DNA from 3 places in the Arthrobacter sp. K410C genome. Region 1 is predicted to be linked to each of the others. Evidence: riboswitches for the same ligand, from Rfam matches in the RefSeq annotation. Region 1 holds a riboswitch; each other region holds the start of a gene.

Region 1 (10,100 bases):
GCCGCCGGTTGCCTAGGCTGGGACGGTAAGCATACTTAGCTTCTTGGAATCCACCCAGCAGGAGGACCGCCATGACAGACCAGTACACTTTCCGGAATCCGGTCACCGCCTACGAGCACATTTCCCCGCCGGAGCAGCACCAGCCCGAGCCGGGACTGGACGCGGAGCTGACGCCCAAGGCGGACCTCGGTGAGGAAACTTACCGCGGCACGGGACGGCTGGAAGGCCGGAAGGCAATCGTCACCGGTGCGGATTCGGGTATCGGTGCCGCCGCGGCCATCGCGTTCGCCAGGGAGGGGGCCGACGTCGTCATGTCGTACCTGCCGCAGGAGGAGGAGGACGCTGCCAGGATTGCGGGCATTATCGAAGCCGCGGGACGCAAAGCCGTGAAGGTTCCCGGGGACCTCAAGGACCCGTCTGTCTGCCGTGACGTGGTGGATACCGCGGTGGCCGTCCTGGGTGGTGTGGACATCCTGGTCAACAACGCCGGAAAGCAGGTGGCCCAGGAGGACCTCGCGGACATCACGGACGAGCAGTTTGACCACACGCTGAAGACCAATGTCTACGCCATGTTCTGGCTGACCAAGGCAGCCCTTCCGCACATGCCCGCGGGGTCCACCATCATCAACACCACCTCGGTGCAGGCCTACAACCCCTCCCCGACGCTGGTGGACTACGCCACCACCAAAGCCAGCATCAACAACTTCACCAAAGGCCTGGCCCAGCAGCTCGCTCCCAAGGGGATCCGTGTCAATGCCGTGGCGCCGGGACCCATCTGGACTCCGTTGCAGGTCAGCAGCGGCCAGCCCAAGGAGGAGCTGCCGGAGTTCGGGCAGTCCACTCCGCTGGGCCGCGCCGGCCAGCCCGCAGAACTCGCGCCGGCGTATGTTTTCCTGGCCTCGCCCGAGTCCAGTTTTGTGCTGGGCGAGACGCTGAACGTCAACGGCGGCAGCCCCACCCCGTAGTTCTTATGCCTGGTCCTGCCCGGCGAGCAGTTCATCGGTGGCTTCGTCGGGCTGGCCGTCGAAGAACTGTGCAAGAACGGTCTTGAACACCGTTTCGCCGGGCGCCGCGCGGAGGAACAGCGTCATGGACGACTGCAGCTTGCGGGCGTCAATGCCGCCCAGAATATCCTCGGCCGTGCGCCCGGCGTGGTTGGTCAGGGCCTGTGCGCACTCCAGCAGGCGCGGACCCAGCACGTCGTGCTCAAGGTATCCCCGGGCCTCGTCCAGTGACCTGATGGCATACTTCCGCGAGGTGGCGCTCTGCCCCAGCCCGGCGATCTGCGGAAAGACGAACCACATCCAGTGGCCGCTCTTGCTGCCCAGCTGCAATTCGGACAAGGCCTGCTCATATGTCCCGCCGCTGTCCTGTGCAGCGACGAAGCGTTCAAGGTCATAGGGATCGTTCATGGATGTCTCCTTGTCGGGGGGTGTTGGGACCGGGCGGGAAGCCGGCGCCTGGCGGCTGCCCAAGTACTGCTGCAGCCTGGCGCAGGCTGGTGTGCGGGTCCTGGGCCCACCGCGCCAGCACCACATCGGCGCGCTGCCTGTCGCGCTCCGGCAGCCCGGCAAGCAGCGGCGCCACCACATCGGCCACGAGGGGGCCTTCCAGTTCCGCTGTAGAAGCGGAGCGGAGGAACCCTTCGATCCGGGTCAGGTCCGAGTGGCGGAGCCATCCGGCCTTGGCTTGGAGCAGCACCACGGCAGCCAGCCGCCGCTCGAAGACCGGCCTTGCGCCAGGGTTGGGCCGGCCCCAGAGGACTGAGGCCAGCTGGACCGTGGCATCGTGGTCCAGGGCTTTGAATTTCCGCAGCGCATCACGGACGGTTCCCCGGACAGCGCCCACGGAGGCTCCGTAGGAGGCGAGGACCCCGCCCAGCCGGGTGGCGACGTCGTCCGCGCGGTACCAGGAGCCCTCGTTCTGCAGCGTACGGTCGATGAATTCCGCCGCCGCGGCAACGATGTCCGGCCCCGCTGTCACTGCCGGCCTGCCGCGGCGTGGTTGATGCAGAACGCGGTCCATGGCCGGGCTTCCAGCCTGCCCTCGGCAATGGCTTCGCCGCAGACGGCGCAGGTGCCATAGGTTCCGGCGTCCAGCCGGGCGAGGGCGGCCTCCACCTGGTCCAGGCCGGCGGCGCTCTGCTTCAGGAGTGCGGCCGCCTGGGACAGCTCGAAAGCGATCGTGGCGCCCTCGGGATCGTGTTCGTCATCGACGTTTGAATTGAGCCGTGCCGAACTGGCCGAGGCGATGTCCGCGCGAAGGTCCGGAAGCAGTGCAGCCTTCCGCTTCCGCTCCTCCTCGAGCAGCACCCGGAACCGCTCAAAATCTGGCATGGAGAAAGCCTAGCGCGCCTCTCAGTACCAGTTCCTGGCTACGGAGTGGTCCCACGCCGCGCAGGGTGTACGGTAGCGGTCCCGGATATACCCGAGCCCCCACTCAATCTGCGTACGGTAGCTGGTAAGCCAGTCGCTGCCGGCGCTTCCCAGCTTGCCGGGCGGCAGGGCCTGCGGAATCCCATAGGCCCCGGAGTAGGGGTTGGTGGCGGTGGTCAGCCAGTTGGATTCCTTGGTCCAGAGCTGGGCGAGGCACAGGAACTGGTCCTGGCCCCAGCCGTAGGCTGCAAGGCGGCCGGAGGCGTAGCTCTTGGCCGCAGCGGGATCGTTGACTGCGCCGCCTGGAACGGAGGGCACGACGACGGCGGGCGGGCCGGGGATTGCAGGCGCCGGGGCAACGGGGGCGGGGTTCGCCGGGGCCGGGTTCACGGGAGCAGGATTTACCGGGGCCGGATTTAGCGGCGCGGGATTCGCTGGCACCGGCGCTGCCGGGACCGGGTTTGCCGGAGCGGGAGGTCTTTGAGCACCGGCAAGGGCAGCATCTGCAGCTGCCTGCCGGCGGGCCTGCTCCTCGGCAGCCGCTCGCTTGGCAGCCTGCGCCGCCTCATAGGCTGCAAGCGCCGCCTGGCCTTGCCGGTATTCGCCCTCGAGCGCCGCCGTCGTGCCCTTGAGGGACGCCAGCTGCGCGGTCAACTCTCCGCTGCGCCGCTGCTCTTCGGCGACCTGCCGGGCCACCGCGTCCTGGGCGGAACGGGCAGTGTCCAGCTTGGCCTTCGCCTCCCCGGACAGGCGTTCGCGCTCCGCCCTGGCGGTCTTTTCCTGCTCCGCCAGCGCAGCGGTGGCTTTGCCGGCGGCCTCCGCCCGGCTGACCAAATCCGCGGTCTTGGCTCCCACCACCTCAACGACGTTGAGCCCGTGGATGCTGTTGTTCTCCAAAGCTTCCAGTGCCACAAAGAATCCCATGGTGGTTCCGCCGGTCTTGTACGATCTGGCGGCCAGCGCACCAACGGCCTGTTGATGCCGCTGCAACTCCGCGTCCGCCTGGGCAGCCTGGCCTGCAAGGGCATCCACCCTGGCCGTTGCGGACTGCAGGGCGGCATCCGCCAGTGCATAGTCGGCTGCGGATGCCACGGCGGCCGTCCCGAGCGCTTCGGACTCGGACCGCAGGCCTTGAAGCAGGCCTGTGATGTTCTCGATCTCGGCCGCCTTCCCGGCTTCAGACTGCTGCGCCTTCTGAACGTCTTCCCACGATGGGTACCCGCCCGGCGGAGCCTCATCCGCGGCCGCCGGAGGCAGGGCAGCGGGGCCGGCCAGGGCAAGTGCCAGCAGCCCTCCCAGCAGCGGGGGCTTGAACATGCTTCCGATCAGGCGCATAGCTCCGAAGCTTAGCGGGTTTCAACACTAGGTTGAGGGTTGGGCGACCTCCCGCCGCTACCTTAATAAGTTTGTGACATAAATAACAGGCGACGCCAGCCGCAAAATATCACGCGAGGTCAGAAAGGTGTGCTAGTACCTCCAGACGTTTGCTTAATTTGATAGAAGCGCCTCGTATGTTACCCAAACGTGACAATTGCTCCGGGGCCGGGTTATGGTCTTCAGGTGTCCCTCCCAATCGGGACATTCCCATCAGTATGCCGAGCCCTGCCACTGACCCGGGATTCAATCGCTTTCCAGCTGGCAGGGACGGGGGAACCAAGTTTCCACGGCCGTTACGGCCTTGGGGTTAAGTCGATAGCGCCTCCGTCCATTGTGGGCGGTTGCCTTCGGCCGGGTATCTCCAACCCGAACCCGACAGCTCACCCCGCAGGCATGGGAGAGGCGATCACACGTGTCAAAAAATTTCCCTACCGCCCGTCACCGCGCAACTCCGGCCCGCTCAATCGCGCTCCAGGGCTTGGCTGCTTCCGCAAAGTCCCAGGCACGGACGCTCAGCCGTCCGATGCTCGCAGTTGCCGCTGCGTCCGGCATTGCGTTCGGTGTTGGAGCTCCCGCCCATGCAGGCGTGACCGGCCCGGATACCACCGAAACCGCTAGCGTCCAGGCGTCCAGCGCTCCGGCAGCCGCAGTGGCTGCCCCCGCTGCCGCAGCCCCTGCCGCCGGCAACGTCTACACCGTGGTTTCCGGAGACACCCTGGGCGCCATCTCGGCCGCTCACGGCGTCAGCCTGAACGATGTGCTGGCCGCCAACGGCCTGGACATCTCCACCATCATCTACCCCGGTGACCAGATCACCATTCCGGGCGCCGGCTACGTGGCACCTGCCGCTGCTCCTGCCCAGGCCGCACCTGCCCTGGCGAACACCGGCTCCACCATGAACTATGCCTCCGCGGCCGTTGCCCCGGCTCCGGCTCCGGCCCCGGCCCCCGCACCTGCCGCGACCGGCACCGGCACGGGTGCAGCCATCCTGGCTTCCGCCTACGGCCAGTTGGGCGTGCAGCAGGACTGCACCGCCATGGTGGAGAAGGCCCTCCGCTCCGTCGGCAAGTCCGTCGGTGACCTGGCTCCCGGCCAGTTCTACCAGTACGGCACCACCGTGGGCACCCCCGCCCCCGGCGACCTGGTGATCACTGCAGGCCACGTGGGCGTGTACGCCGGCGACGGCCAGGTTGTCAGCGGCGGCGTGGACGGCTACAAGACCGAAGTCCACTCCATCAGCTGGCTCGGCGGAGCTTCCTTCGTCCGGGTAGCGTAGTTACCCCGCGCAACTGAAGCAGCCGCACCAAGAGCTGCGCACATAAGGGCGGCAGCCGGGAAGACCCCGGCTGCCGCCCTTGCCGTGTTAACGTGTTGCCACCGGGACCCCCCGCCACTTTGCGGCGCAGCCTGTCACGTGCCGCAGAACGTCATGTACTTGCCGAAATCTTCCGGCGCGCCTTCGGCGTAGCGTTCCAGCCCGGGTCGCTCTTCGTAAGGGGAGCCCACTGCTTCAAGGAGCCTGGTAAGCGGCTCCAGGTCGCCGCCGGTGGCCGCAGCGAGCGCCTCTTCCACCAGATGGTTGCGCGGAATGTACACGGGATTCACCCGGTCCATCCGGTCCGCATCCGGCTTCATGGACCGCCAGCGCCCGGCCCAGGCGTCGAATGCTGCCAGGTCCATGACCATGCCCCGGACAGGCCTTTCATTTCCGCGCGCTGCTTCGCCCAGGTTGCGGAAGAACCGCGTGTAGTCCACCGGGCCGTCCTTCAGGATCGCAACCACCCCGTCCACCAGTTCGGATGCCGCTTCGGCCTCAGGGCTTCCGGCGGGGCTGGCGGGCAGGCCCAGCTTGGTCCTCATCCCGTCGAACCAAGCATCGCTGTACTGCCTGCGGAATTCGCCCAGCGCCTCCACGGCGGGAGCGACGGCCTGCTCCTGGTCCTCGTTGATCAGCGGAAGGATCGACTCGGCGAGGCGCGCCAGGTTCCATTCGGCAATAACAGGCTGGTTGGCGTAGGCGTACCGCCCGCCCACATCGATGGAACTGTAGACGGCGGCGGGATTGAAGTCGTCCATGAACGCACAGGGCCCATAGTCGATGGTCTCGCCGGAAATGGTCATGTTGTCCGTGTTCATCACGCCGTGGACGAATCCCACCAGCATCCATTGCGCCACCAGCGCGGCCTGGGCCGACACCACCGCCCGGAAAAGCGCAAGGTACGGATTCTCAGCTTCCGCGGCGGCGGGGTAATGCCGGCTGATGGCGTGGTCCGCCAGGCGGCGCAGCAGCTCCAGGTTGTCCGTGGCCCGCGCATACTGGAAACTCCCCACCCGCAGGTGGCTGCTGGCCACCCGAGCCAGGACTGCCCCGGGCAGCATCTCGTCCCGGCGCACCAGGCGTCCGGTGCCGACGACGGCGAGAGACCTGGTGGTGGGAATCCCCAGCGCGTGCATTGCCTCACTGACGAGGTATTCCCGGAGCATGGGCCCGACGACGGCACGCCCGTCACCTGCCCGCGCAAATGGTGTGCGGCCCGAGCCTTTGAGGTGGATATCGCGCAGGCGGCCGTTGGCGTCCAGGATCTCGCCAAGCAGGAGGGCCCGCCCGTCCCCCAAGAGGGGTGAGTATCCGCCGAACTGGTGCCCGGCGTAGGCCTGGGCCACCGGCGCTGCCCCCTCCGGCACGTGGTTGCCCAGCAGCAACCGCACCCCCTCCGCGCTGCGCAGGTAGCGGGCATCAAGCCCGAGCTCTTCCGCGAGGGCGTCGTTGAAGACCAGGAGCCGGGGCTCCGGAGCTTCCTCCGCCTGCCAGGGAACAGCCATGTCTGCCAGTTCGCTGGCGAAACGGCTTTCGAGGATGACCGTTGATTCTGCAGCGGTAGTCATGGGTTAACCCTATCCCCGCGGTTGGTCCGTCGGTTGATCAGCCAGGTGACAAGCCACAGGATCACGCCGATTGCCATCAGCCCGCCGGCTATCTGGTACTGGATCACGTTGCGTCCCACCCATGGGCCGGCAAGGAAAGCACACAGGATGGCTGCCACCAGGGGCAGTGGGCCGGGCGAGGTGAAAAAGACCTTACGGTTCGGATCCCGCTTCCGGCGCAGCACCAGGCATGCCACGTTCACCACGGTGAAGACGCACAGCAGCAGGAATGCCGTTGTGCCGGAAAGGTTGGCGACGATGTTGCTTTCCGGATCGCTGGCCACATAGAGGATGAGTCCCAGGGCAAGGACCGTGGAGAAGGCGATGCCGGCCCACGGGGTGCGGCGAACGGGCAGGACCTTGCCCAGGGGACGCGGCAGGACCTGCTGCCGGGCCATGCCGTAGATCAGCCGGCTGGCCATGAGCATGTTGATCAACGCAGTATTGGCCACGGCGAAGACGGCCAGGAACGGGAAGACCCTATCGATGGGAAAGTCCGGTGAGCCCTTATGCACCACTTCGAGCAGTGCCGCGCCTTCGGCTTCGCGGATTCCCTCCAGTTCTGTGGGTGTCAGCACGCTGACTACGGACACTGCAACCAGCATGTAAAGGAGCACGGCGATGCCGAGGCCGGTCAGCATGGTCCGGGGGAAGATCTTCTCGGGATTGCGCGTTTCCTCCACCATGTTCACCGAGTCCTCAAAGCCCACCATGGCGAAGAAGGCGATGGAGGTGGCGGCGGTGACGGCGAGGAACAGGCCCTTGTCCTGGTAGTCGCTGAAGACGAAGATCTCGCCGGGGTTGCCTGTGCCCTGCGCCATGACGAAGAACCCGACGCCGATCACGATGCACAGCGCCACCATTTCCACCACGGTGAGCACCACGTTGAACTTGACGCTCTCCCCCACACCCCGCAGGTTGATGGCGGCCAGCAGGAGCATGAATGCCAGGGCGACGGCGGTGATCATGCCCTGGCCGGGATCACCCATGACCCCGTTGACCTCCAGCCCGCCGAAGAAATTCTGTGCCAGGACATTGGCCGAGGTTGAGGCGCTGGTGATGCCCGAGCAGACCACCGCGAATGCCACCAGGAACGTGACGAAGTGGATGCCGAACGCCTTGTGCGTGTACAAGGCGGCGCCTGCCGCCTGGGGATACTGGGTGACCAGCTCCAGGTAGGAAAAGGCCGTCAGCGTCGCCACCACGAAGGCCAGGAGGAACGGCAGCCAGACAATCCCGCCCACCGTCCCGGCCATGGTGCCCGTCACGGCGTAGACGCCGGCGCCAAGGATGTCCCCCACGATGAAGAGCAGGAGGAGCTTGGGGCCAAGGACCCGTTTCAGCTCGGGCTCCCTGCCCTGCGGAGTAACGCCCTGGACTTCCTCGGATGTGGCGCTCATTGTCGGCCTCCTTGCCGGATCAGGTGGTGGGACTGGAAGATGCGTGCCAGGTCGACACGGGGCTGCGCCGCTGCGGAAAGGGAATCCGCTGCAGGTCCGCGGCGGCCGTGACGGCAGACGTGCCCGCGCGTGCGGATGCCTGCGCGGCAAGCACGGTGGCGTCGTCGCCGTAGCGGGACGAGAAATGCGTCAGTACCAGAGTGCGGACACCGGCGCGCGACGCCAGCTCCCCTGCCTGCCCGGCGGTGAGGTGGCGGTATTGCTGCGCCAGGCCGGCGTCGTCATCGCTGAAGGTTGACTCGGCAACCAGGAGGTCGGCGCCGTCGGCCAGTTCCTCAGCACCTTCGCAGGGCGCGGTGTCCATGACGAAGGCGAAGCGCTGGCCGGGCCGATGGATGCTGACGGCCTCGAGACTGACGCCGTTGAGGGTTCCTTCACGCTGGAGGCGCCCGACGTCGGGGCCCGCGATGCCCGCTGCCGCCAGGCGGTCTGGCAGCAGGGTCCTGCCGTCCGGTTCCACCAGCCTGTAGCCGTAGGTATCGATGCGGTGCTTCAGCGGCCGGATCTCCAGTCCGTCAGCGATGATCCCCGCTCCCCCATGGGGGTGCAGGCGCAGGTCGATGCCGGGCGAACTCACGGAGACCAGGGCACGGACCACGTCCTCGCCGGCACGCGGATAGTGAAGGTGAACGGGGTGCCCCAAACCGTCGAGGGCCATCCTGGACAGTACGCCGGGAAGACCGTAGCAGTGGTCGCCATGGACGTGAGTGAGGCAGATCCTGGTGATCTGGGTAGCCGGGATACCAGCGTGGATCATTTGCCGCTGCGTTCCTTCGCCCGGATCGAAGAGCAGCCCCTCGCCGTCCCAGCGCAGCAGGTATCCATTGTGGTTCCTGCTGCGGGTGGGGACCTGGGATGCGGTGCCGAGGATGACGAGTTCACGCATGTCTGAAAGGACCAAAAAGCAGGTTCCGGACGTATCCGGGACCTGCTTCCTGGTTTGGTGGTTTTAGTGCCGCCTGAGCATTCCCATAATCTTGTGGGCCATGCCGCCGGTCCTGCCGCCCGTTGCATGGGGCGTCCGCCTGGCGGCATTCATCCCGGTACCGCGGACTGTTCCACTGGTTCCGGTCCTGCCTGAGAATCGTCCAGCGGCATTCCTGATCATGCTTCCCAAGTTCATGTGAAACTCCCTTAGTCCTGATCTACCAACTGATATTCATCAGCCTACTTATTAGTCTAGTCGTGATTCCGTTTTCGGCTAGGGTCCAAGGCCCCATCCTAGATGTCAGCGCTCCAGGTCCTCGGGGTCGAATTCGCTGAGCGGCGACCCGCCGAAGTTCTCGGTGTCGTCACTTGCTTCAGCCTCGAGGCCCGTCGGGTTCTCACCGAAGTCCACGTCCGCCACGGCTTCACCGAGGGTGGGCGCATCCGGCGGCACCTGCTCATCCCCAGCGTTGTACCTGGCTTCCGCCGTCTCGTCGCGCAGCGTCTGATCACTCAGGAAATCCTCCTCTTCACCCGAAACAGCCTCTCCCTGGAGAAGCGGATCCTCCTGCCAGCGGTCCGGGTTGTCCTCCGCCGCGCCGGGGTAGCTGTCCGGACCCTTGACGGGATCCAGTTCCAGGGACGCGCCGGCGCCGGGAGTCTCATCAAGGAGCACATCGTTCTCCTCGACCACCTCGAGGTTGTCATCGGGGAGGTTCTGTTCAGTCATGGTGATGCCTTTCTCTTGAACTCCGGCGAACAATAGTAAGCATACTGACGAAAAGGCCGGGATGTGAACCACGCACTGCCCGCTCCCACCACTTGTGCTGCCGGCCTATGCTTTCGGAGCTGCAGGTTCCGCCTGACCGTCGTCCACCGCCATGGGCGTCAGCACAGCCACCTGGTAGCCGCCGGCCCCCTCCACGAGCTGGTAGCAGAACCGCTCACGGGCCCTGCCGCCGGAGAACCATGTGACATCGGCCCAGACACTCCCTGGCGCCTGGGCCAGCACTGCCACATGCTTCTCGATGTGGTT
Region 2 (10,100 bases), on a different contig from region 1:
CCCGGCACCGCCGCCCTGCACGACTAGCCCTAGCCGGGCTGGCCGACGTCCTTGGCGTCCATGATCCGGTACGCGTAGCCCTGTTCGGCCAGGAACCGCTGGCGCTTCGCTGCGAAATCCTGATCTAAAGTGTCCCGCGCCACCAACGAATAGAAGCGGGCTGCCCGGCCGTCCTTCTTGGGCCGCAGCAGCCTCCCCAGCCGCTGGGCCTCCTCCTGCCGGGACCCGAAGGAGCCGGACACCTGGATGGCCACGGAGGCTTCGGGCAGGTCGATGGAGAAGTTGGCAACCTTGGACACCACGAGCGTCTGGATGTCTCCAGCACGGAATTCATCGAAAAGCCGCTGGCGGACTTTCACGGAGGTGTCGCCCTTGATGACCGGCGCTCCCAGGCGCCCCCCAAGGTCATCCAGCTGGTCGATGTACTGCCCGATCACCAGCAGCTGTTCCCCGGCATGCCGGGCGACCAGCTCCTCCACCACCTGTGTCTTGGACTCGGAGGTGGAACACAGCCGGTACTTGTCGGCGTCGTCCGCCATGGCGTACGCCACCCGCTCATCCTTGGGCAGGTCCACGCGGACCTCCACGCAGTCGGCAGGGGCGATGTACCCCTGGGACTCGATGTCCTTCCAGGGTGCGTCGTAGCGTTTGGGCCCGATCAGGCTGAACACCTCGCCTTCCCGGCCGTCCTCCCGAACCAGGGTGGCGGTCAGCCCGAGCCGGCGGCGCGCCTGCAGGTCCGCCGTCATCCGGAAGATCGGGGCCGGCAGCAGGTGGACTTCGTCGTAGATGATCAGGCCCCAGTCGTGGCCGTCCACCAGTTCCAAGTGCGGATACAGGCCTCCGCGCCGGGTTGTCAGGACCTGGTAGGTGGCGATGGTGACCGGACGGATTTCCTTGACGGAGCCGGAGTATTCACCAATCTCGTCGTCGGTCAGGGACGTGCGCTTCAGGAGCTCGTCCTTCCACTGCCGTGCCGCAACGGTGTTGGTGACCAGGATCAGGGTGGTGGTGGAACCGGTGGCCATGGCTGCCGCCCCCACCAGGGTCTTGCCGGCACCGCAGGGCAGCACCACCACACCGCTGCCGCCGGCCCAGAAATTCTCGCTGGCCAGCCGCTGGTAGGGCCGCAGCTGCCAGCCGTCCTCGTTCAGTGCGATCAGGTGCGGTGTGCCGTCCACATAACCCGCCAGGTCCTCCGCGGGCCAGCCGATCTTGAGCAGGAGCTGCTTGAGCTGGCCTCGCTGGGACGCGTGCACCACCACCGTTTCGCCGTCGATCCGGGGCCCCAGCAGGGGTTGGATCTTCTTGGCCCTGATTACTTCCTCCAGGACCGGGTAGTCGTCCGTTCGCATCACCAGGCCGTGCTGGGGATCCTTTTCCAGGCGGAGCCGGCCGTACCTGGACATCGTCTCCTCGATATCGATCAGCAGCGAATGCGGCACGGGGAACCGGGAGTACTTCAGCAGGGTGTCCAGCACCTTTTCCGCGTCCAGTCCCGCGGCGCGGGCGTTCCACAGGCCCAGCGGCGTGAGCCGGTAGCTGTGCATGTGCTCGGGTGCCCGTTCCAGCTCCGCGAACGGGGCGATGGCATGCCGCGCCTCGGTGGCCAGCTCGTGGTCCACCTCAAGGAGGATGGTTTTATCGCTTTGGACGATCAGGGGTCCGTCGTTCACGCGGGGGAGTCCTTCACTGGCGCAGTTCCTCCGCAGCCTCAACATCGATGATCCGGTGGATGGACAGGACGCGCTCTGTCTCCTTTGCTGGGTCAAAGACCCGGACGCGTCCGCCGCTTACGGATAGGGGAACAACAACTTCAAGGTTGGCATTCCCAAGGCTGTCCACCACGTTCATGCTGATCCGCTGCTTCAGCCGGATGGCCCGCTGCAGTACCTCCAGCCCCAGCTGGGTGGCCACTTCACCGGCCTGGTCACCGCTGGGATGGCGTACGACGGCGGCACCCGCCTGGCGCAGTACCGCCAGCTGGGCATCCACGTCTTCATCAGCAGGAGCCGAGCGGGGCGGCGTATAGACGGGCCGGAGGCTTTCCTGCGGAACGGGGTTCCTCCGGAGCCGGATGGCAGGATCCTCAGCTCCTTCCACGGCAGGGGACAGCCCCAGGCTCCGCAGAACCTGGGCTGCCTGCCGCGGCGGTGCCGTGGAGATGAGGACCGTGGGCGCAATCCTGACCAGCCCCAGCCCGGCCGCCTTGGGCCCGGACAGGAGCTCGAGCAAGGCCGCCTCGTCCTCGCTCTGGATAAAGCTGGCCGCCTGCCCCACGCGCACGCGGCCGTGGCGTGAGGCGGTGTCCTCCACCAGGTACTCGAGCGGCTGGGGTACGGCGGTGGCGGAGTGCTCCCGCAGGAACTCCAGCAGCCCCGGCGCGTCATAGCCGGAATCGAGCGCGCGGCGGATGGAACTGTCCGTGAACCTGTAGATGGTGGCGGGCCCCTGGCCCTCGGCGTCGGCCATGACAAGGAGCTTTTCGGTCAGTTCAGGGGCGAGGTATCCGGGTGCAACAGCGGTGAGGTCCGCCTGCAGGAGCACATGGTTCAAGGCAGCCGGAAGGTGTTCTCCCAGGATCGACAGGGCCGCGTCCGGTCGGTCCTCCGCGAAGGCGCTGCCCAATTGCGTCAGCGCCCCGGACCCCACCAGTCCAAGCAGTTCGGCCTCCGCCAGGACGCCGCGGATCAGCGAGCTGAACCGCCGCGCCATCCGGGGCTGGGCCCACTCGGCGCGCTGGAGGACGGCGGCGGTGTCCAGCACGGGAGCCGCTCCATCCTGCGCCGAGGCTTCGGTGGTGAGTTCGTGCAGTATCTCCAGGATGCGCTTGCGGATCACCGGGGCGTCGGGGCGCTGGGGCTCGGCGGACAGCGGCACGATGGTGCTGCCGGAGGCGGTGCGGTGTGCCGCCGGCAGCCCCTGGGCGCCATTGACGGGCTGGCCCACCAGGGACGGGACCCGCTCGCTGGCCAGCCAGGCGTTTACCAGCCACAGCCATTGCTCCTGCCGGGGCAGTCCAAGCCACTCCAGCTCCGGCGGCTGGACCCAGGACGACGAGTCCACATCCAGCCGTATCAGGCCCGCGAGCCCGCACAGCTCCAGCAGCAACCCAACCCGCGCCTGCTCAACGCGGAGCAGATCGGCAAGCCGGCGGGTTTCCCGTACCCCCACCCCGCCGCTGCGCAGCGTCATCAGGGGCTGTTCCCGTACGGCGTGCAGAAGTTCGCCCACCAGCCGCAGCGTTTCGGAAATGGCGCTCATCGCCGCATTCCTCCGCAGCATGGCAGTGGTCCGGCCCAGCTCCGGAACGGGCGGTGTGAGGGCGAAGTCGTCGATGATCACGCCACCGCGCAGGGACAGTCCCACGCTGTGCGGCAGTTCCACGTGTGCCGCATCGAGCGGTACCAGCAGGCCGCGGGCCAGGAGCCAGTCAATCGGCCCGGCGTCGGAACCTTCCGTCGTGACGGAAGCCTTGCGTTGCGCCTGGGGGACGGCACCCATGGCCCAGTTGCGGAACCTGCCGAGCAACGCCGTCGTCCGTTCCGGCGCACCGGCGAGGATGCCCTTCAGCGCCTCGGGGGAGGACGTCCAGTGCTGCAGGGCGAGGGCGGCCTCCATGGGGGTGGTTGCATCCTGGATGGCGGCGCCGCTGTGGTGCAGCTCGGAGACCAGCTGGACCACGCGCTGGGCAAACGCCGGCTGGAGGCGCACCAGTTCCGTGTAGCTCCGGCCAAGGCCGGCCGGGTAGAGTCCCACAACATCCTTGAGGCACCCGACCGGCAGGTAGTAGTGCTGCCTGGTGCCTGCGGCGGACGTCCCGTGCGGCGGGGCCGCCCGGTGTACCAGTGCCAGTTCCTGCAGTCCGGCCAGGATCTGCTCGACGGTGGCCACGGTGGCACCGGAGATCATCTTGCGCAGCCCCGCGGCCGAAGCACTGTGCTCGGTATCCGTGTTGGTGCACAGGTGAAGGGTTTCCAGCACCTGCATCTGTGGCCGGTTGAGCCGTTCAAGGGCCCGTTGGACGCTGACCCGGGAACTTGCGCGGGCAGCGAGGGCGGAGAAATCGGGAACAGCAGGGGAGATCAGGTCCGGCCGCGCGGCGAAAAGCGCACGCAACGAGTCGTCGCTGCGTGACTCCAGATCCTTGCCGAGCGCGCGTATGAGGGACATCAGTCCCAACGTTACCGCTGGTCCGGCTTTCCTGCCCGGCGCCGCCCGGCAACACTGTCCAGGACGAGGAAGAGCATGAGGAGAAACGCTACCGGCAGGCCATACAGTGCCGCGTACGTTACCAATGACGGCGCCACCGACCCGGCAAAAGCGAGGGCCATCACTGCTCCCACGGCCACCAGGGAAAGCACTGCAATGACTGCGGCCGCGATCATGATGGGCCGCCGGTAGCGCGAGGGTGTCATGAATGTAACGCTACAGCGCTCCGGGCACCCGGCGTGAACGCTGTTGCCCGGCCCTGTTGGAAGCGTGAATAGGGCACCGGGCAGGATAACCTTGAAGGATATAGACCAACACGGTTTAGAGCAGCCATACCTTGAACCCGCACAACAATGCGGATGCGGTGGCGGCTGGCCGTGTCTCATGACAGCAGAAGAAGGTTGATTACGTGCCTACCGGCAAGGTCAAGTGGTATGACAAGGACAAGGGCTTCGGGTTCCTGGCAGGCGAGGACGGCCAGGAGGTTTTCCTGCCCAAATCGGCGCTGCCCGAGGGCGTGACGGAGCTCAAGGCCGGCACCCGAGTGGAATTCGGCGTGGCCGACGGACGCAAGGGCGCCCAGGCCCTGGGCCTGCGGGTTCTGGACAAGACGCCGTCCATCGCCAAGGCAAAGCGGCCCGCCGCCCGGGACCTCGCACCGCTGGTCCAGGACCTGGTGAGCGTGCTGGACAATCTGTCCGGCACGCTGTCCAAAGGCAAATACCCGGAAGGCAACAAGGGCAAGGCAATCGCGGCTGCCCTGCGTAAGGTTGCCGACGAGCTGGACGTTTAGCAGCCGATGAGTCCGGAAGCTGAACAGCCGCAGACGCAGGTGCACGACGCTGCAGGTGCCGCGACGGCTCCTGCAGCGGGAACAGCCCCGGCGGTAGCCAGGAACGCGCCAAAGCGCCGGGCAGGCGTGCCGGTATGGCGGACCGGCAAGCCGGACGCCTTCCTTGCCGGTGCCGTCGATACGGCCCGCACCGCGCTGGAGGGCATCACGGCCGCCGGGGACATCGGGCGGCACCTCGCAGCCAAGAGCGAAGGCGACCGTTTGGTCACGCACCTGTTCGAGTCGAAGCTCGCCGGCTACGCCGGCTGGCAATGGTATGCGGTGGTAACCCGTAACTCCCGCTCCAAGGTGGTCACCGTTAGCGAGCTGGGCCTGCTGCCGTCCGAGGATTCGATCCTCGCTCCTGAATGGGTGCCGTGGGCTGAGCGCGTCCGTCCGGAGGACGAGCAGCAGCAGGAACGGGAAGCCTCCGAATCTGAAGAAACCGCACCGGCAGTTTCCGTCGCTGCTGTTGCCGAACCTGACGCCGATGCCGGTTTCACGGAATCCGACGCCGCCGATGCCGATTTCACGGATGATCCTGCCACGCAGGCGACGGCGAACGACGCCGGCAGCGAGTAACTGCTGAACGTCCCCTTGCCGGGATACACAAACGGCGCCGTCCGGGCGAAACCCGGGCGGCGCCGTCGTACTTAAGGAAAGGCTACTTGCGGAGCTCGCCCACCACGTAGTCGATGCTGGCCAGCAGTGCGGAGACGTCGTCAGGCTCGATGGCAACGAACGTGGCAATCCGGAGCTGGTTGCGGCCCAGCTTCCGGTACGGCTCCGTGTCCACGATGCCGTTGGCGCGCAGGACCTTGGCTACGACGGCGGCATCCACTGATTCGTCGAAGTCAATGGTGGCAATGACGTTCGAGCGCTCATCCGGGTTGGCGACAAAGGGGGTGGCGAACTCGGCGGCGTCGGCCCAGCTGTAGATGCGCCCTGCCGAGTCGGCTGTCCGGGCCGCGGCGAAGTCCAGCCCGCCGTTTGAGTTCAGCCACTGCACCTGGGCGTCCAATGTCACCAGGGTGGACAGGGACGGGGTGTTGTACGTCTGGTTGAGGCGTGAGTTGTCAATGGCGGTCTGCAGGTCCAGGAAATCGGGAATCCAGCGGCCGCTTGCCTTGACCCGTGCGGCGCGTTCCAGCGCAGCAGGGGAGAACAGGCCAAGCCACAGTCCGCCGTCGGAGGCAAAGTTCTTCTGCGGGGCAAAGTAGTAGACGTCGCTCTCAGCCACATCGACGTCCAGGCCGCCGGCTGCGGAGGTGGCATCCACCAGCACCAGTGCATCCTCATCCGCGCCTGCCACCCGCTTGACCGGTGCGTACACGCCCGTGGAGGTCTCGTTCTGCGGCCAGGCATACACGTCCACACCGGCCTCTGCCTGCGCCACCGGCCGGGTGCCGGGCTCGGACTTGATGATGGAGGAGGCGTCCAGGAACGGTGCCTTGTTGGTGGCGGCCGCAAACTTGGAACCGAACTCACCGAAGGACAAATGCTGGGCCTTCTGCTCCACCAGGCCGAAGCTGGCAACATCCCAGAACGCCGTGGAACCGCCCACGCCCAGGATAACCTCATATCCTTCCGGGGCGCGGAAGAACTGGCTGAGGCCCTCGCGCACTGAACCGACGAGGTTCTTGACCGGAGCCTGCCGGTGCGAGGTGCCCAGGACGTTCTTCGATGCGGCGGACAGCGCATCAATCTGCTCCTGGCGGACTTTTGAAGGTCCGGCGCCGAACCGCCCGTCCTTGGGGAGGAGATCGGCAGGAATAGTGATGCTTGGTTCGCTCACGGGGGCTCCAATTTCGGCGTGGACGCGCTTAGGTCCGAACGGGTGGATGGTCGCTGGCGCGCAGTCGGCAATGACTGCATCGAAGGCCTTTCCCATTCTGCCTGAACAGCTGATTCGGCGGGAACCGGGACCGTCATAGTCCAGCCACTGAGACGGGTTGCCAGGCGGCTTCCAACTATTCGGACTAAGTCAAAATAGGCTAAGCTAGCCAACGGACTACGTCGCGGTGAACAGCGATACGGTGGGACAACGCAAGGTACTGCGCTCGAGGAGCTGAGCTGGATGACGGATCTGATCGACACTACGGAGATGTACCTTCGGACCATTCTGGAACTGGAAGAAGAGAACATCGTTGCCCTGCGGGCCCGTATCGCGGAACGCCTGCGCCACTCGGGTCCCACGGTGTCCCAGACCATCGGCAGGATGGAGCGCGACGGCCTGGTGGTGGTCTCCGGCGACCGGCACCTGGAGCTCACCGAAGTCGGCCGCAAGCGCGCCACCGAGGTCATGCGCAAGCATCGCCTGGCCGAGCGGCTCCTGGCCGACGTGATCGGGCTGGACTGGGCTTATGTGCACGACGAAGCCTGCCGCTGGGAGCACGTGATGAGCGAGCGGGTGGAGCGGCGCATCTACGAGATGCTGGACCATCCCACCGAATCGCCGTACGGCAATCCGATTCCGGGCCTTGCCGCACTTGGTGGCCAGCCCGCACTTGCCTCCAGCGATACGGTGACGAGCCTCCTGGAAGCCATGAAGTCCTACGGGCCTGCGTCGGAGGTCACGGTCAGCCGGTTGGCAGAGCCCATCCAGGTGGAGCCGGAACTGCTGTCCCAGCTCGATGAGGGAGGCATCCGCCCAGGCGCGGCGGTAACCCTTGAACGTGTGGGCGACTACATCTCGGTCCGCGTGCCCGGCATTGAAGGCGCTCTGGAACTTCCGCCGGAGGTTGCCGCGCACGTGTTCGTTCACGTTCGCTAGGAAGGCCGGACCGCCCGGTGTGACGCCGGTAACGCCAAGATAACGGAATTGTTACCTAGGGCCTTAAGCCCCTATAGTTGAACCAAGCGTTGATACAAAAGCGTTACCTGATCCGGAGCCGAGCTCTGCCAGCGGATCAGGAGCACGAGTCACTAACTGGCAGAGGCGGGGGAACCACAAGCGGCAGCGGGGGACTGCCTTGGGGTGAAGTCCGTCAGCAGCAAGCCTCTTCCAGTGAAGGAATCCCTCAGCGGATATCTCTGTGCCGAAGCTTGCTTACGGCGGGCCGGGTCTTTGAACTCTCTGACCCGAATCCGACAGCTAACTTCGCAGGCTTTCCAGAGAGGAATCCTTCTTGTCCATGCAGACCTCCAGGGGGCGCCGCCGCGCCGCTGGCCCCGCTTCGGCACCGCGCGTCGCCGAAGTCATCCACACGGAGCGCCCCCGCGATCTCCACCGTGATGCGCGGCGCCGTCGGGGTCCGTTCCGGCAAATCACCGAGTTCGCCTCGGCGAGCGGCATCGGCCAGAAGGCCGGCATGGCACTGGCTGCCACCGGCCTGGTGCTCACCGTGACTGTTCCGGCCACCAGCCCGGTCATGGCCACCGACGGGGCGGGCCTTGCGCCTGTTGCGGCCACCGCTGTGACCCCGCAGCCCGCTATCTCCGCCGAAGCCGGAGCGGAGATCGACTTCAGCCGCTCGGCCGTAGTGACCCAGGCGGATCCGGACGGCAAGCTCAAGCAGCTCCTGAGCGCCCAGTCCGCCGGCGCTGTTTCCCGCGCCGCATCCACCGGAAGCCTGGGCGCCCCGCTGGCGTCGCTGACCACAGCCTCGCCCTTCGGTTACCGCGTCAGCCCCATCACGGGTGGTTCCGGCGACTTCCACCGCGGGCAGGACTACGTTGCCCAGTGCGGGACCTCAGTTCTCGCGGCCGCCACCGGCACCGTGACGTTTGTAGGCTGGCACCAGTTCGGCGGCGGCAACCGTGTGGTGATCGACCACGGAAACGGCCTGGAGACCACGTACAACCACCTGTCGTCCTTCAATGTGACTGAGGGCCAGACGGTCTCGCGCGGCGAGGTTGTGGCACTGAGCGGAACCACCGGAGCCTCCACCGGATGCCACCTGCACTTTGAGGTGCAGGTCAACGGCGAAGTAGTGGATCCGACGGGCTGGCTCTAGTCAAATGGTTGCTGACTCTCGAATTGCCGTGACCAGCCGTGACCTGAATGTGACATTCAGTCAAAACTCCTGTACCGTCTAACTCGCGTCAACTTTTCCGAAGTTGACGCTCTTGTGCGGATTGCCTAACTCTGCCACCGCTCAAGGTCCGTTCGCATTTCATCGTCTGGCAGGGGCGGGGGAACCAATTTTGGCCTTCTTCACGGAAGGCCTTGGGGTTAAGTCGCAAAGCTTCCTTGAAGCGGCGCGGCCGGGTGACTCCCATCCGAATCCGACAGCTCACCTCGCAGGCATTGGGAGAGGCTACCTTCGTGTCTTCACGCCATAATTCTGCGCGCCACCGTGCGCAACCGGTCCGTACCAACCCTTTGGACGCCGTGTCCAAAGCTGTTAGTGCCAACGCCGGGACAGTGGGTCGCCAGGCTGCTGTTGTTGCAGCCGCTTCCGGCCTTGTCCTTGCCATGGGTCTGCCGGCCACCGCGGACACCACCGCCGGTGTCTCCGCTTCCACCGAGTCCGGTTCCGCGCAGACAGCACTTGCAGTCACCGCAGCACCTACCGCCACCGTTTCCTTCGAGCGCCCGGTGGTCACCACCGTCGCCGCCCCCGTTGTTGAACGCGTGACCGTGCAGTCAACCTCCGACGACGAGGACGAAACCGCCACTTCCGCCCAGTCAACCGCGGCAGAAAAGGTTGTTGCGACCGCCGCTTCTGCGGCCACCACCGGCCTCGCGGCCATCGCCTACACCGGCATTGGCAGCCCCTACGTCTGGGGTGGCACCAGCCCCACCTCCGGTTGGGATTGCTCGGGCTTCACCCAGTGGGTTTACGCCCAGGCCGGCATCAGCATCCCGCGCGTGAACGCATGGACCGCCATGACCCCCACCTCCACCCCCCAGCCGGGTGACCTGGTGATGCAGAACGGCGGCGCACACGTCGGCATCTACGTCGGCAACGGCATGATGATCAGCGCACTCAACCCCTCCCAGGGCACTCTGCTGCACTCCGTCGCCGCTACCGGCACCTCCTCCTTCTTCACCCTCGCAGGCTAATAGTTCTTGGGGCTTCGGCCCCGGGAACTATTTCTTTGCCCGCACTTT
Region 3 (10,100 bases), on a different contig from region 1:
CCCACGCCGCCGGGGTGTCCAAGGGCACCGTCTATTACAACTTCGGCAGCAAATCGGAACTCATCGCGCAGCTGCTGCGGCACGGCGTGGATATCCTGAAGGCACGGCTGCTCGAGGCCGGGACAGGGCCGGCACAGGATCCGCTGCAGGCCATGGAAGCCATGATCGGCCAGGCCATGGACTTCATGGCCGAGTATCCGTCCTTCGCCCGGCTCTGGGTGAGCGAGAACTGGCGGACGCCCAGCGAATGGCAGGGCACCTTCGCGGTGCTGCGCGGCGAGCTGCTGGCCGTCATTGCCCAGGCCGTAGACGATGTGGCGCAGGCGTACCCTGTGGACGAGTCCGTGTCCCGGGGCAGCCTGGAGACGGCAATCTTCGGTGCCTGCTTTGTGGTGGGGCTCGACAGGCAGACTTACAACCCCGAGCGCAGCCGTGACCAAAGTGTTGCAGCAATCATGGCCATCATGCGCGGCTACGTCCTGCGGCAGCCTGCTCCTCCGGAATGATGGTGCACATGCGCCACATGGGGAAAAGCGGAAAGTTCGCGGTCATCACCGGCATCGTTGCGGCGTTGCTGCTCGTGCTCACGGGGATGACCCTCGCCGAGCCCGTGTTCCTCGCGTTCCTTGGCGTGCTTGCCCTTGCGTATTTGTCCGCCATCGGCGAGGTCCTGATGCGGGGCCGCCGGCTGGTGTTGCTGTGCGTCGGGGCCGGAACCAGCCTCACTCTCGGCCTTGTCCTGGCGTTCCTAAGCACGTGGGAGCTGGCGTTTGACGGCCAGTCCACGTTTCTGGGCACGCCGGTGCCCACCAATGATCCAGACAACTACTTCTTCGGCGCCGGGGTGTCCCTTGTGGCAACGTTCCTGGTCCTGTTCATTGGTGCCGCCTGGCCTGCCGGCAGAAGGGTGGCGCCTGCCCGGCGGCCCGCAGCGAAGCGGCGGCCTGTTGCTTCCCGGCCGGCGGCCACCAAGGGCGCTGCATCCAGCGGCGCCGGACCTAAAATCGCGGCCGCAAAGGGCAGGGCAGCAAAGGGCGGCGCGGCAAGAAGCGGCGCGGCTCAGCGCGGCTCCGGATCGCGGACCACGTCGCGCGTACCCCCGACAGCCAAGCGGCCGTCGTCGTCCGCGGATCCCGCCCGCAGGCCTGCTCCCAAGCCCGGCGCCGGTTCCACCCCGCGGCGCTGACGCCACCCGCCCAGGGTCAGCACCGCCGTCGCCACCCCGCCCAGGAGCAGCAGGCCGCCGGCCAGCTCGGTGAGCGTCGGCACCTCCCCCAGCACAAGCCATGCGGCGGTCATCCCCACCACGGGGACCAGCAACGTAAACGGCACAACGGCCGACGACGGGTGGCTGGCCAGGAGCCGGTTCCAGATGCCGTAGCCCACCAGTGAGGCAAAGACGGCGGTATAGAGCGCGGTGAGGATGGTGGGCGCCTGGAGGGTGGCGAGCGTGGCGAGTACCGCGTCCGGGCCGTCCACGAGGAGCGAGAGCGCGGTGAGGGGTAACGGGACCACGGCGCCGGACCAGACCACCAGTCCCAGCCCGGAGGCTGCCTTCGCTTTCCGGGCGATGACGTTTCCCGCCGCCCAGGACAGGGCCGCCGCGAGCACGATCAGGAACGGCAGCAGGGGTGCAACCGCACTCCGGCCCGCGGCAACCACGGCGAGGCCCACCACGCCCAGGACGACGCCGGTCAGCTGCCTGCGGTTCGGCCGCTCACCAAGGAACGCGGCGGCGAGGAGGACGGTCAGCAGTACCTGGGCCTGCAAGACCAGGGACGCCAGGCCGGCCGGCATCCCCAGCGCCATGGACAAGTAGAGGAGGCCGAACTGGCCCGCACTCATGAAGAGCCCGACGCCGATGATCGCCATCCAGCTGACGTCCGGTTTCCTGATGAAGAAGATCCACGGCAGGACCACCAAAATGAAGCGCATGGCCACGAACAGGAGCGGGGGCACCTCCACGCCGCCCGGGTGCAGGCCGATGTCGATTGCCACGAAGTTCAGGCCCCAGAGCACGGCCACCAGCACTGCAAGCAGGGAGTCCCGGAGATTCACGCTCCCTACTCTGCCAGAACCACCCGCCGGAACCGGGGCTAATGGGCGCGGGGCACCTTGAACTTGATGATCCTGGCATCCTGCCCGTCCAGCTCCGCCCAGGGCTTTTCCGTCTCCAGTACGGTGAGTGCGCTGGTGGGGAAACGGGTGGCCGCGTCCATATAGGCGTCGTGGTCGGAATCGCGGGAGGCGAGGTGGATGGCCAGGTCCTGCACGCCCGGCAGGTGGGAAATCAGCATGAGCGTTGTCACGGTATCCGGCACGTGGTTGATGACGGAGAGCATGCGGAGGGCGGAGGCGGCATACAGGCCGTCCTCCAGCTTCGGCGTGGGTGCCTTGTCCCCCAGCTCCGAGCACACCCAGGTGCAGGTCTGGCGCGTGCGCAGGGCGCTGGAGCAGAGGATGAAGTCCGGGACGATGTTGTGCTTGAGCAGCCAGCGCCCGGCCAGTGGCGCCTCCCGGTGGCCGCGCTCCTCCAGCGGCCGCTCGTGGTCGGGCACACCGCCGGGCCAGTCCGCCTTGGCATGGCGCATGATCACAAGGCGGCGAAGATGGTGCTCACTCATGCCCCAAGCTTAACGAACCAGCACCCGCCCCAAACGGGGACGGGTGCTGGTTGGAAGACCTGGGGTCAGATCGAGTATTCAGGAGCGGCCCAGACCACTACTTCCGGGTGCTCGTAGAATCGGTAGCCCTGGCCGCGGACGGTGCGGACCGTGTTGGCGAGGCGGCCCAGCTTGGAGCGGAGGCGGCGGATGTGGACGTCGATGGTGCGCTCGTTGGGCACTTCCTCGGCGTTCCGCCACAGGCCTTCGAGCAGTTCGTCGCGGCCCACGGTGCGGGTGCCGTTTTCCACCAGGTAGTTGAGGAGCTCGAACTCCTTGAACGTCAGGTTGAGCGATTCGCCGTCGAGGTGGACTTCGCGGCGGGCAAGATCGATCAGGACACCGGACGGGCGCGGCTCCTGCGGCTGCTGCGGACGGGGCGTCTCGGTGCGCTGGCGGGAGTTCACCGTGGGGTCGCCGAAGGTGGAACGGACGACGTCGAGCGCCGAACCGGGGGTGCCCGCGGGGGCAACGGCAACGGCTGCATAGCTTTCGGCGCCGGTTACCAGGGACTGGGCGTAGGCGCGGATTTCCTGCGCAAGCTTGGCGATGGAGGTGCCGGCAGCCGCAGCGGTTTCCTCGTCGATGCCCATGTACAGGACGAACCCGCGGGCAACATTGTCATTGGCCACCGGGCGGACGGCGTTGGGTCCTGCCACCACGGGCGTGGGTGCCGTTACAGGAGCGGAGTCAGCCGTGGGAACGGCGCGGAGCTGCCCGTAGGAGTTGGGGTTGTAGCCCTGCGGCGCGTAGCCCTGGGCTGGGAAGCTGCTTCCGGAAGACGGCGAAATTGACGGGCGCGGACCAAATCCGGGGCGGAGGCCGGAGGGCTGGCCTGCCTTGGCGGCGTTACGGACAGAGATGTGGACGTATCCGGATGCAACAGACATGGATTGCTTACCTCAATGTGAATGGCCGCCATCGCGGCTCGAATGCTGGGTTTTCCCGCAATGCGAACTGGGGAGGGGCGCCCGACGCTGGGCTGGGGGGCGAATGCCTAAGAACTTCGATGGGTGGAGAAGGTCAGGCGTGCATTCGACAACAGCGCATGTCGGCAGCAGCTGATGTGCTGGGCCAATATTCTGCGGCTGCAGGTGCTGTTGAGTTCTTGTTCACATTGGAAGTGTGCAGCGTAACAATGGCAACTTGCAAGTAACAATGGATCGAATCGTCCGCATTGTGAGACGAAATGCTCTATTGTGGCGCAGATCACGATTCTGGCGGAAGCCAAAGAATAACATTCGTTATCCGATTTGCCCCCACAAAAGGGGCGGTTGGCAGAATATACTTCGCGAAAAGCGCCGCCACGAAGTTCTTTATTCAAGTGAGTGCGAATTGCCAAAATCGCCCCCTACTGACGCGGCGCGTGTCCAGCGGCGCGCGGAGCAAGGGAAGAAATTTTCCCGCCAGACCCGCGTTGATCGGCCCCGAGGCGCAGGATCACCTCCGCTCCCTGCACCTGGCCTTCGCGTCCGGGCCGAATACCTCCCGGCCGCGAGCGCCGTATGTACGGTCGACTGGACTGTGACCACTGGATGCGATGCTCTCAAATTCGACGGCTTGAACTGCCGCGCAGGGTCCGCCCGTCCACACCGGAGGTCCAGGCGCTGTTACTCATGGCAATGTTTGGGTGAAGAGGCCAGGCCTCGGCCGCGGAGGGAACCAGCGGATGGGGCTTGTCCAAATGGCAATGAATAGCCCGGCCGACGAAGGAAGGTCACGTTCGCATCACAGCCGGGCCAGACCCATAGCCCTCCACCCGCCCATGTGGGCCGACTGGCACAAGTCGACGCGCCGTCATCGTGATGTCCGTTACCTAAATGTGACTTAAGCCCTGAACTCCTGTAGCGTCGATTGGGTACGGTTCCCGTTCGGGCCGTATATCCGGATGACGCCAAGCTCTGCCACTTCCCGGATTCCGCTTGATCGAAGGCAGAGGCGGGGGACCCACCGTCCCGGGCACTGACTTGCCCTTGGGGTTAAGCCAGCACGTGATATTTCCGTGCGGCCGGATGCCCTCATCCGAACCCGACAGCTAACTCCGCAGGTGTGAGAGGCGATTCATCATGTTTACATTCCCGGCTAAACCGCGCCCGAAACAGGGTTCAGACAGCGATTCCCAGCGTCCGGAAGGCAAGAAGTTCACCCTCGGCAAGCGTGCCGCGGTCCTCGCAACGTCCGGTGCGCTGCTGGTTGGCCTCGGCGCCGCCGGCCAGGCGACAAATGCTTTTATTCCGGCGGCGTCCACCACAAGCACCACGGCGGCGGACTCCGATGCGCAGATGAGCATCGAAAAGAGCGAGATCCGGTCCAACCCGGCCGAGTCTCCCGCCCCCGCCGAAATCAACGTTGTTCCCCAGGCCGCCGAGCCTGCCGCCGCACCCGCGCCGGAGCCCGTCCCCGCGGCTGAGCCTGCTCCGGCACCCGAGCCCGCACCCGCACCGGAGCCCGCTCCGGCACCTGCACCCGAGCCGGCTCCCGTCGTCGCGGTCAATGACCCGGCAGGCGCGCAGGCCTACGCCGCCGGCCAGCTTGGTTCCTACGGCTGGGCCCAGGACCAGATGCAGTGCCTGGTGACGCTCTGGACCAAGGAATCCGACTGGACCACCACGGCCACCAACCCCAGCAGCGGCGCCTACGGCATCGTGCAGTCCCTGCCCGCCGAGAAGATGGCCAGCGCCGGTGCGGACTACCTCACCAACTACCGCACACAGATCAACTGGGGCCTGAACTACATCAAGGAGCGCTACCAGTCCCCCTGTGGCGCGCTGAACTTCCACTACGCCAACAACTGGTACTAAGCCGCTGCAGAATTCCCCGGCCCTTACGCTGTCCGTGCGTCAGGGACGGGGATTTTGGGCTTAAGAGTCCCGTCCCGGGATGTACTGCACTGCCCACCTGTTGCCGTCCGGATCGGCGAAGTAGACGAAGTGGCCCCAGTCCTGCACGTCCACGTCGCTGACGTCCACGCCGTTCTCCTTGAGGTGGCGGTGCGCGGCTTCGATGTCGTTGACCACCAGCTGGAGGTTGGAACCGGTCCCCGGAGGGGCGTCCGTAAGTCCTTCACCAATGCAGATGGAGCAGGCCGAGCCCGGCGGAGTCAGCTGGACGAAGCGGATGGAGTCAGTGGGCCGCTGGTCGAAATCGGCGTTGAAGCCAACCTTGTTGACGTAAAAATCCTTGGCACGGTCCACATCGGACACAGGGACAAACACGAGTTCAAGTTTCCAGTCCATGGGCACAGGCTACGGCTGAGCCCCTGGTCTTGGAAGGCTTGAACCTCAGCCGGCGATGCCGTACAGGCGATCGCCCGCGTCCCCGAGCCCGGGAACAATGTAGGACTTGTCGTTCAACTTCTCGTCGATGGATGCCAGGACAATCGTCACGTTGGCGTCCGCGAGTTCCTCTTCCAGCTTGGCGAGGCCCTCAGGTGCGGCCAGCAGGCAGATGCAGGTGACGTCCGAGGCGCCGCGCTTGAACAAGAACTTGATGGCCTCGCGCAGGGTTCCGCCGGTGGCGAGCATGGGGTCCAGGACGAAGATCTGGCGGTCGGTGAGGTTTTCGGGAAGCCGTTCGGCGTAGGTGATGATGTCCAGGGTTTCTTCATCCCGGGCCATGCCGAGGAACCCCACTTCGGCGGTGGGGACGAGCTTGGTCATGCCCTCGAGCATGCCCAGGCCGGCGCGCAGGATGGGTACCACCAGCGGGGTGGGCTTGGTGAATGCGGTTCCCACGGTGCTGCTGACGGGCGTTTCAATGGTGACGGGTTCGGTGCGGACTTCGCGGGTCGCCTCGTAGGCGAGGAGGGTCACCAGCTCTTCGGTCAACTGCCGGAACACCGGGGACGGGGTGTTTTTGTCCCTCAGGACGGTGAGCTTATGGGCGACGAGCGGGTGGTCCACAACGAGAGTTCGCATGCGTCAAAACTATCACCCGGCGTTGTCCTTCCCGTGCCCGCCGGGGCCGTCGTGATGCAGGGCATCAACCACCACATCCCGCACCACTGGATGCTCGAAATCGGGTGCCGGGCCCACGTGCTCCCGCCGCCTGATCATGTGGAACAGCCGGTGGGCAAGTATGACCATCAGCACCCACGCGAGGCCCAGCAGCCAGCCGGCCATCACGTCCGTGAGCCAGTGGTGCCCCAGGTATACCCGGCTCAATCCCATCGCGATGATGAAGATCACGCCCGTTGTGATGGCGGTGATGCGGACCCACAGCTTGAAGAAGTGCAGGCACAGGATATAGAGCAGCACGCCGATCACCACGGTGGTGTTCAGGGTATGGCCACTTGGAAAGGACGGCGTGGTTTCATACGGTGGCACGGCCTCCGTATGTTCGGGACGGGTCCGGCCCACCAGGCGCTTGCCGATCGTGGTTGCCGTGGTGGACACCGCGGCTGCACCGCCAACCAGGATCAGCGGCCGCCAGGACCGGCTCAGGAACGTGAGCCAGGCGGTGAGGATGCTCGCGAGGATGGGCATCCCGACCCCGCCACCGATGTTTGTGAATGCGGTGACGAAGGCGTCCGTTTCGGGGTTCCGCAGTGACTGCGAATAGTCGAGTGCAGGAATATCGAGGCTGGCCAGGCCTTCCTCATCCACCACGTCCGAGTACACCTCGGCGCCCAGCAGCGCCATGGCAAGCACAAGGGTTCCACCGATGATCAGGGTCAGCCACAGGGCGGCATATGGTTTGAACCATCTGTCCACGCGGTCACGGACGGTGCTCATTTGTGCCTCCCGGGGCTGGTCGTCACGGGCTCAGGGTATCCTTCGAAACTATCATTGAGCCATGGTCTCCACTGGAAAACACGACACGTGGATGGGTCTTGCCCTTGCGGAGGCCCGCCGCGCCCTTGCAACAGAGGATGTGCCAATCGGCGCCGTGGTGCTGGGGCCCGACGGCGCGGTGCTGGGTTCCGGACGCAACCAGCGGGAGGAGCTTGGGGACCCCACGGCACACGCCGAGGTGGTGGCCATCCGCCAGGCAGCGGAGCGGCTGCGCGAGCTTGCGGCCCGCGACGGCGGGAAGGCCGACGGCTGGCGGTTGTCCGACTGCACGTTGGTGGTCACCCTTGAACCGTGCGCCATGTGTGCCGGCGCTATCGTCCTCGCCCGGATTCCCAGGGTTGTCTTCGGTGCCTGGGACGAGAAGGCGGGCGCCGCGGGATCGGTGTTCGACGTCCTCCGCGAGCGCCGGCTCAACCACTGGGTGGAGGTTTACTCCGGGGTGCGGGAAGCCGAATGCGCGGAACTGCTCCGTGATTTCTTCGCCGGACACCGCAGCCGTCTGTAGCGGGAAGTCCTACTCCGCCGCCTCCCCGGGCTCCAACGCCTCCAGTACGACTCTTGCCGTCTGGTCCCACCCCGGCAGCCGGTCACGGGCCGCCAGCGCGGCCGCCCGCCATTCGTCCCTCGTTGCCTGGTCCCGCAGCCAGTGGCGCAGGACGCCGGCGAGCCTCGCGGGGTTCTCCCGGTCCCCCGGCACAAGCGGTACGGCCGCGCCGGGAAGCCGGGCGCCGCCGTCGTCCTTCACCAACCGTGCCAGCCCGAGCGCTTCCTCTGCACCTGTCCCCTGCCGCACCACCACCGGGATTCCCCGTGCCAGTGACTCGGTGACCACCATGCCGAATGCCTCCACACGGGACACCAGCAGGCTGAGGTCCGCGGCGTCCCACGCATTTTCCAGGGCATCGCCCAGGAGCTCGCCAGTGATCCTGAGCCGGTCGTCCAGCCCGCTGGCAGCGACGGCGGCCCGCACCTCCGCCGCGTAATCCGGGTCCGCCTGGTCAGACCCCACCATGGCTGCACTCCACTCAAGATCCTTGATTAGGGCGAGGGCTTCCACGGTCAGCAACTGGTCCTTGTTGGGCAGGTGGGCCGCCACGACAATGAGGCGTGGCGGGCGGTATCCGGATGCCACCGGTGCGGGATCGACGCCGGGGAGGGCGACACGGATCCCGGCCAGCCCATGGCGCTCCTGCAGGATGGCCGCCGTGCTGGTGCTGGTGGAAATGATTCCGGAGGCTGCCCGCATGGCCCGCGCCTCACGTTCCACCGGGCCAGGATCAGCCGTCACATCAACTGTCATGTGCGCCAGGACCCAGGCTTGCCGCCCGGCCTTGGCTGCATACTCCAGTTCGTCCGGGACGCCGACGGCGACGAGCCCGTCCACGATATCCACAGCAGGCTCCTGCTCCGCCTCCGGACCCCAGGCGCCGATAATGCCGCCGAACCGGCGCCGGTCCTTGGCCGAGGGTTCCGGCCAGGCGCCTTCAACGGGCACCACCTCGACGTCGGCCCCGAGCTCCGTCATCCCGCGGACCAGCTTGGCGTTGTACGCATTGCCTCCGGAGTGGTGGTGGATGTTGCCGGGAACCAGCAGGCGGATACGGCGCATGGTTCTAGGCTGTCAGGTCCAGCGAGTAGGTGGCCCAGGCGTCCGGGTTTTCGCGCAAGGTGACGTCGATGCCTTGCAGGTGCCGGCCGTCGTCGTGGTTTTCGATTTTTCCCGCGACTTCCTGCGCGATGTACTGCGCCAACGCCTCGGTGGTGCTGAGCCTGCCCGCAAAGTCAGGGTGCTCGTCGAGGTTGCGGTAGTTCAGTCCCGCCAGCACCTCCTCGATGAAGGTTCCGGCGGCGCCGATGTCCAGGACGATCGCGTCATCGTTCAACGAATGACGGCGGAAGGCAACCTCCGCGACGAAGGTTGCCCCGTGCAGGGCCTGCGCCGGGCCGAAGGCTTCGCGGGGGAGGCTGTGGGCGATCATGAAGTGGCGGCGGACTGTCAGGCTGAACATGCATTACCTCTGGTCTGTGGGATGGGTGGGGGCTGGCTGCTGCGGTTCTACGTTGTGTTGCGGGTACTCGATGACGTGGCACAGGGCGTCGATGGTGCCGTGGGCGAGGCCCTGCACCACCTCGGGCAGTTCCTGGAATGGCGACGACCCGGTGAGGAACGCATCGAACACCGGATCTTTCAGGAGGGACACCGCAAGCTCCAGGCGGTCCGCGTTGGTGCGCCGGTGGCGCCGGGCGCGGGCCACGACGCCCACCTGGCTGGCCCTGATGGACAGGCGCCTCGCGTGGAAGTCTTCGCCGAGCGGCAGGGTGACCTCGCGGTTGGCGTACCAGGACATCTCGATGACGTCCCCCTCATCGCCGGCCAGCTGCAGGCTTCTTTCCAGGCCTTCCTGTGAGGCGGAGCAGTGGAAGACGATGTCGCAGTCTGCCAGCGCGTCATCCGGGTGGGCGAAGTCGACGCCCAGCGCGTCTGCCAGGGTTTTCCGGCCTGGGTCCAGGTCAACCAGTTGGAGGCGGGACAGCGGGAAGGTGCGCAGGAGGGTGGCCACCATGCCGCCAACCAGCCCTGCGCCGACCACCGCCACCCGGTCCCCCAGCCGCGGTCCGGCCTCCCACAGCGCGTTGACAGCAG

What was found. Region 1 has a riboswitch for cyclic di-AMP ahead of AC5RU7_RS16355 (LysM peptidoglycan-binding domain-containing protein). Riboswitches for the same ligand answer to the same signal wherever they lie in the genome.
Region 2: linked by a shared signal. The riboswitch ahead of AC5RU7_RS14460 (M23 family metallopeptidase) and the one ahead of AC5RU7_RS16355 (LysM peptidoglycan-binding domain-containing protein) in region 1 are both predicted to bind cyclic di-AMP.
Region 3: linked by a shared signal. The riboswitch ahead of AC5RU7_RS09620 (aggregation-promoting factor C-terminal-like domain-containing protein) and the one ahead of AC5RU7_RS16355 (LysM peptidoglycan-binding domain-containing protein) in region 1 are both predicted to bind cyclic di-AMP.

What each region holds. Positions count from the first base shown of each region.
Region 1 covers NZ_JBNHFJ010000013.1:26,802-36,901, reverse strand. The annotation lists gene AC5RU7_RS16380 (glucose 1-dehydrogenase) at 72-965, shown strand; gene AC5RU7_RS16375 (DUF1810 domain-containing protein) at 969-1,412, opposite strand; gene AC5RU7_RS16370 (DNA alkylation repair protein) at 1,396-1,983, opposite strand; gene AC5RU7_RS16365 (TraR/DksA family transcriptional regulator) at 1,980-2,336, opposite strand; gene AC5RU7_RS16360 (aggregation-promoting factor C-terminal-like domain-containing protein) at 2,358-3,710, opposite strand; cyclic di-AMP (ydaO/yuaA leader) riboswitch at 3,991-4,161, shown strand; gene AC5RU7_RS16355 (LysM peptidoglycan-binding domain-containing protein) at 4,165-5,028, shown strand; gene AC5RU7_RS16350 (protein adenylyltransferase SelO) at 5,163-6,638, opposite strand; gene AC5RU7_RS16345 (APC family permease) at 6,635-8,077, opposite strand; gene AC5RU7_RS16340 (ribonuclease Z) at 8,097-9,023, opposite strand; gene AC5RU7_RS16335 (hypothetical protein) at 9,366-9,794, opposite strand; gene AC5RU7_RS16330 (hypothetical protein) at 9,900-10,100, opposite strand, start outside.
Region 2 covers NZ_JBNHFJ010000010.1:17,296-27,395, forward strand. The annotation lists gene AC5RU7_RS14425 (DNA repair helicase XPB) at 30-1,676, opposite strand; gene AC5RU7_RS14430 (helicase-associated domain-containing protein) at 1,690-4,173, opposite strand; gene AC5RU7_RS14435 (hypothetical protein) at 4,185-4,418, opposite strand; gene AC5RU7_RS14440 (cold-shock protein) at 4,622-5,005, shown strand; gene AC5RU7_RS14445 (DUF3027 domain-containing protein) at 5,012-5,626, shown strand; gene serC (phosphoserine transaminase) at 5,709-6,839, opposite strand; gene AC5RU7_RS14455 (iron-dependent transcriptional repressor DtxR) at 7,122-7,817, shown strand; cyclic di-AMP (ydaO/yuaA leader) riboswitch at 7,949-8,168, shown strand; gene AC5RU7_RS14460 (M23 family metallopeptidase) at 8,179-9,000, shown strand; cyclic di-AMP (ydaO/yuaA leader) riboswitch at 9,129-9,307, shown strand; gene AC5RU7_RS14465 (C40 family peptidase) at 9,378-10,052, shown strand.
Region 3 covers NZ_JBNHFJ010000005.1:29,057-39,156, forward strand. The annotation lists gene AC5RU7_RS09600 (TetR/AcrR family transcriptional regulator) at 1-506, shown strand, start outside; gene AC5RU7_RS09605 (EamA family transporter) at 1,060-2,058, opposite strand; gene AC5RU7_RS09610 (SixA phosphatase family protein) at 2,097-2,624, opposite strand; gene AC5RU7_RS09615 (winged helix-turn-helix domain-containing protein) at 2,690-3,553, opposite strand; cyclic di-AMP (ydaO/yuaA leader) riboswitch at 4,565-4,724, shown strand; gene AC5RU7_RS09620 (aggregation-promoting factor C-terminal-like domain-containing protein) at 4,730-5,464, shown strand; gene AC5RU7_RS09625 (glyoxalase superfamily protein) at 5,525-5,899, opposite strand; gene upp (uracil phosphoribosyltransferase) at 5,945-6,580, opposite strand; gene AC5RU7_RS09635 (phosphatase PAP2 family protein) at 6,593-7,396, opposite strand; gene tadA (tRNA adenosine(34) deaminase TadA) at 7,458-7,961, shown strand; gene AC5RU7_RS09645 (glycosyltransferase family 4 protein) at 7,971-9,065, opposite strand; gene AC5RU7_RS09650 (6-pyruvoyl trahydropterin synthase family protein) at 9,070-9,465, opposite strand; gene AC5RU7_RS09655 (zinc-dependent alcohol dehydrogenase) at 9,469-10,100, opposite strand, start outside.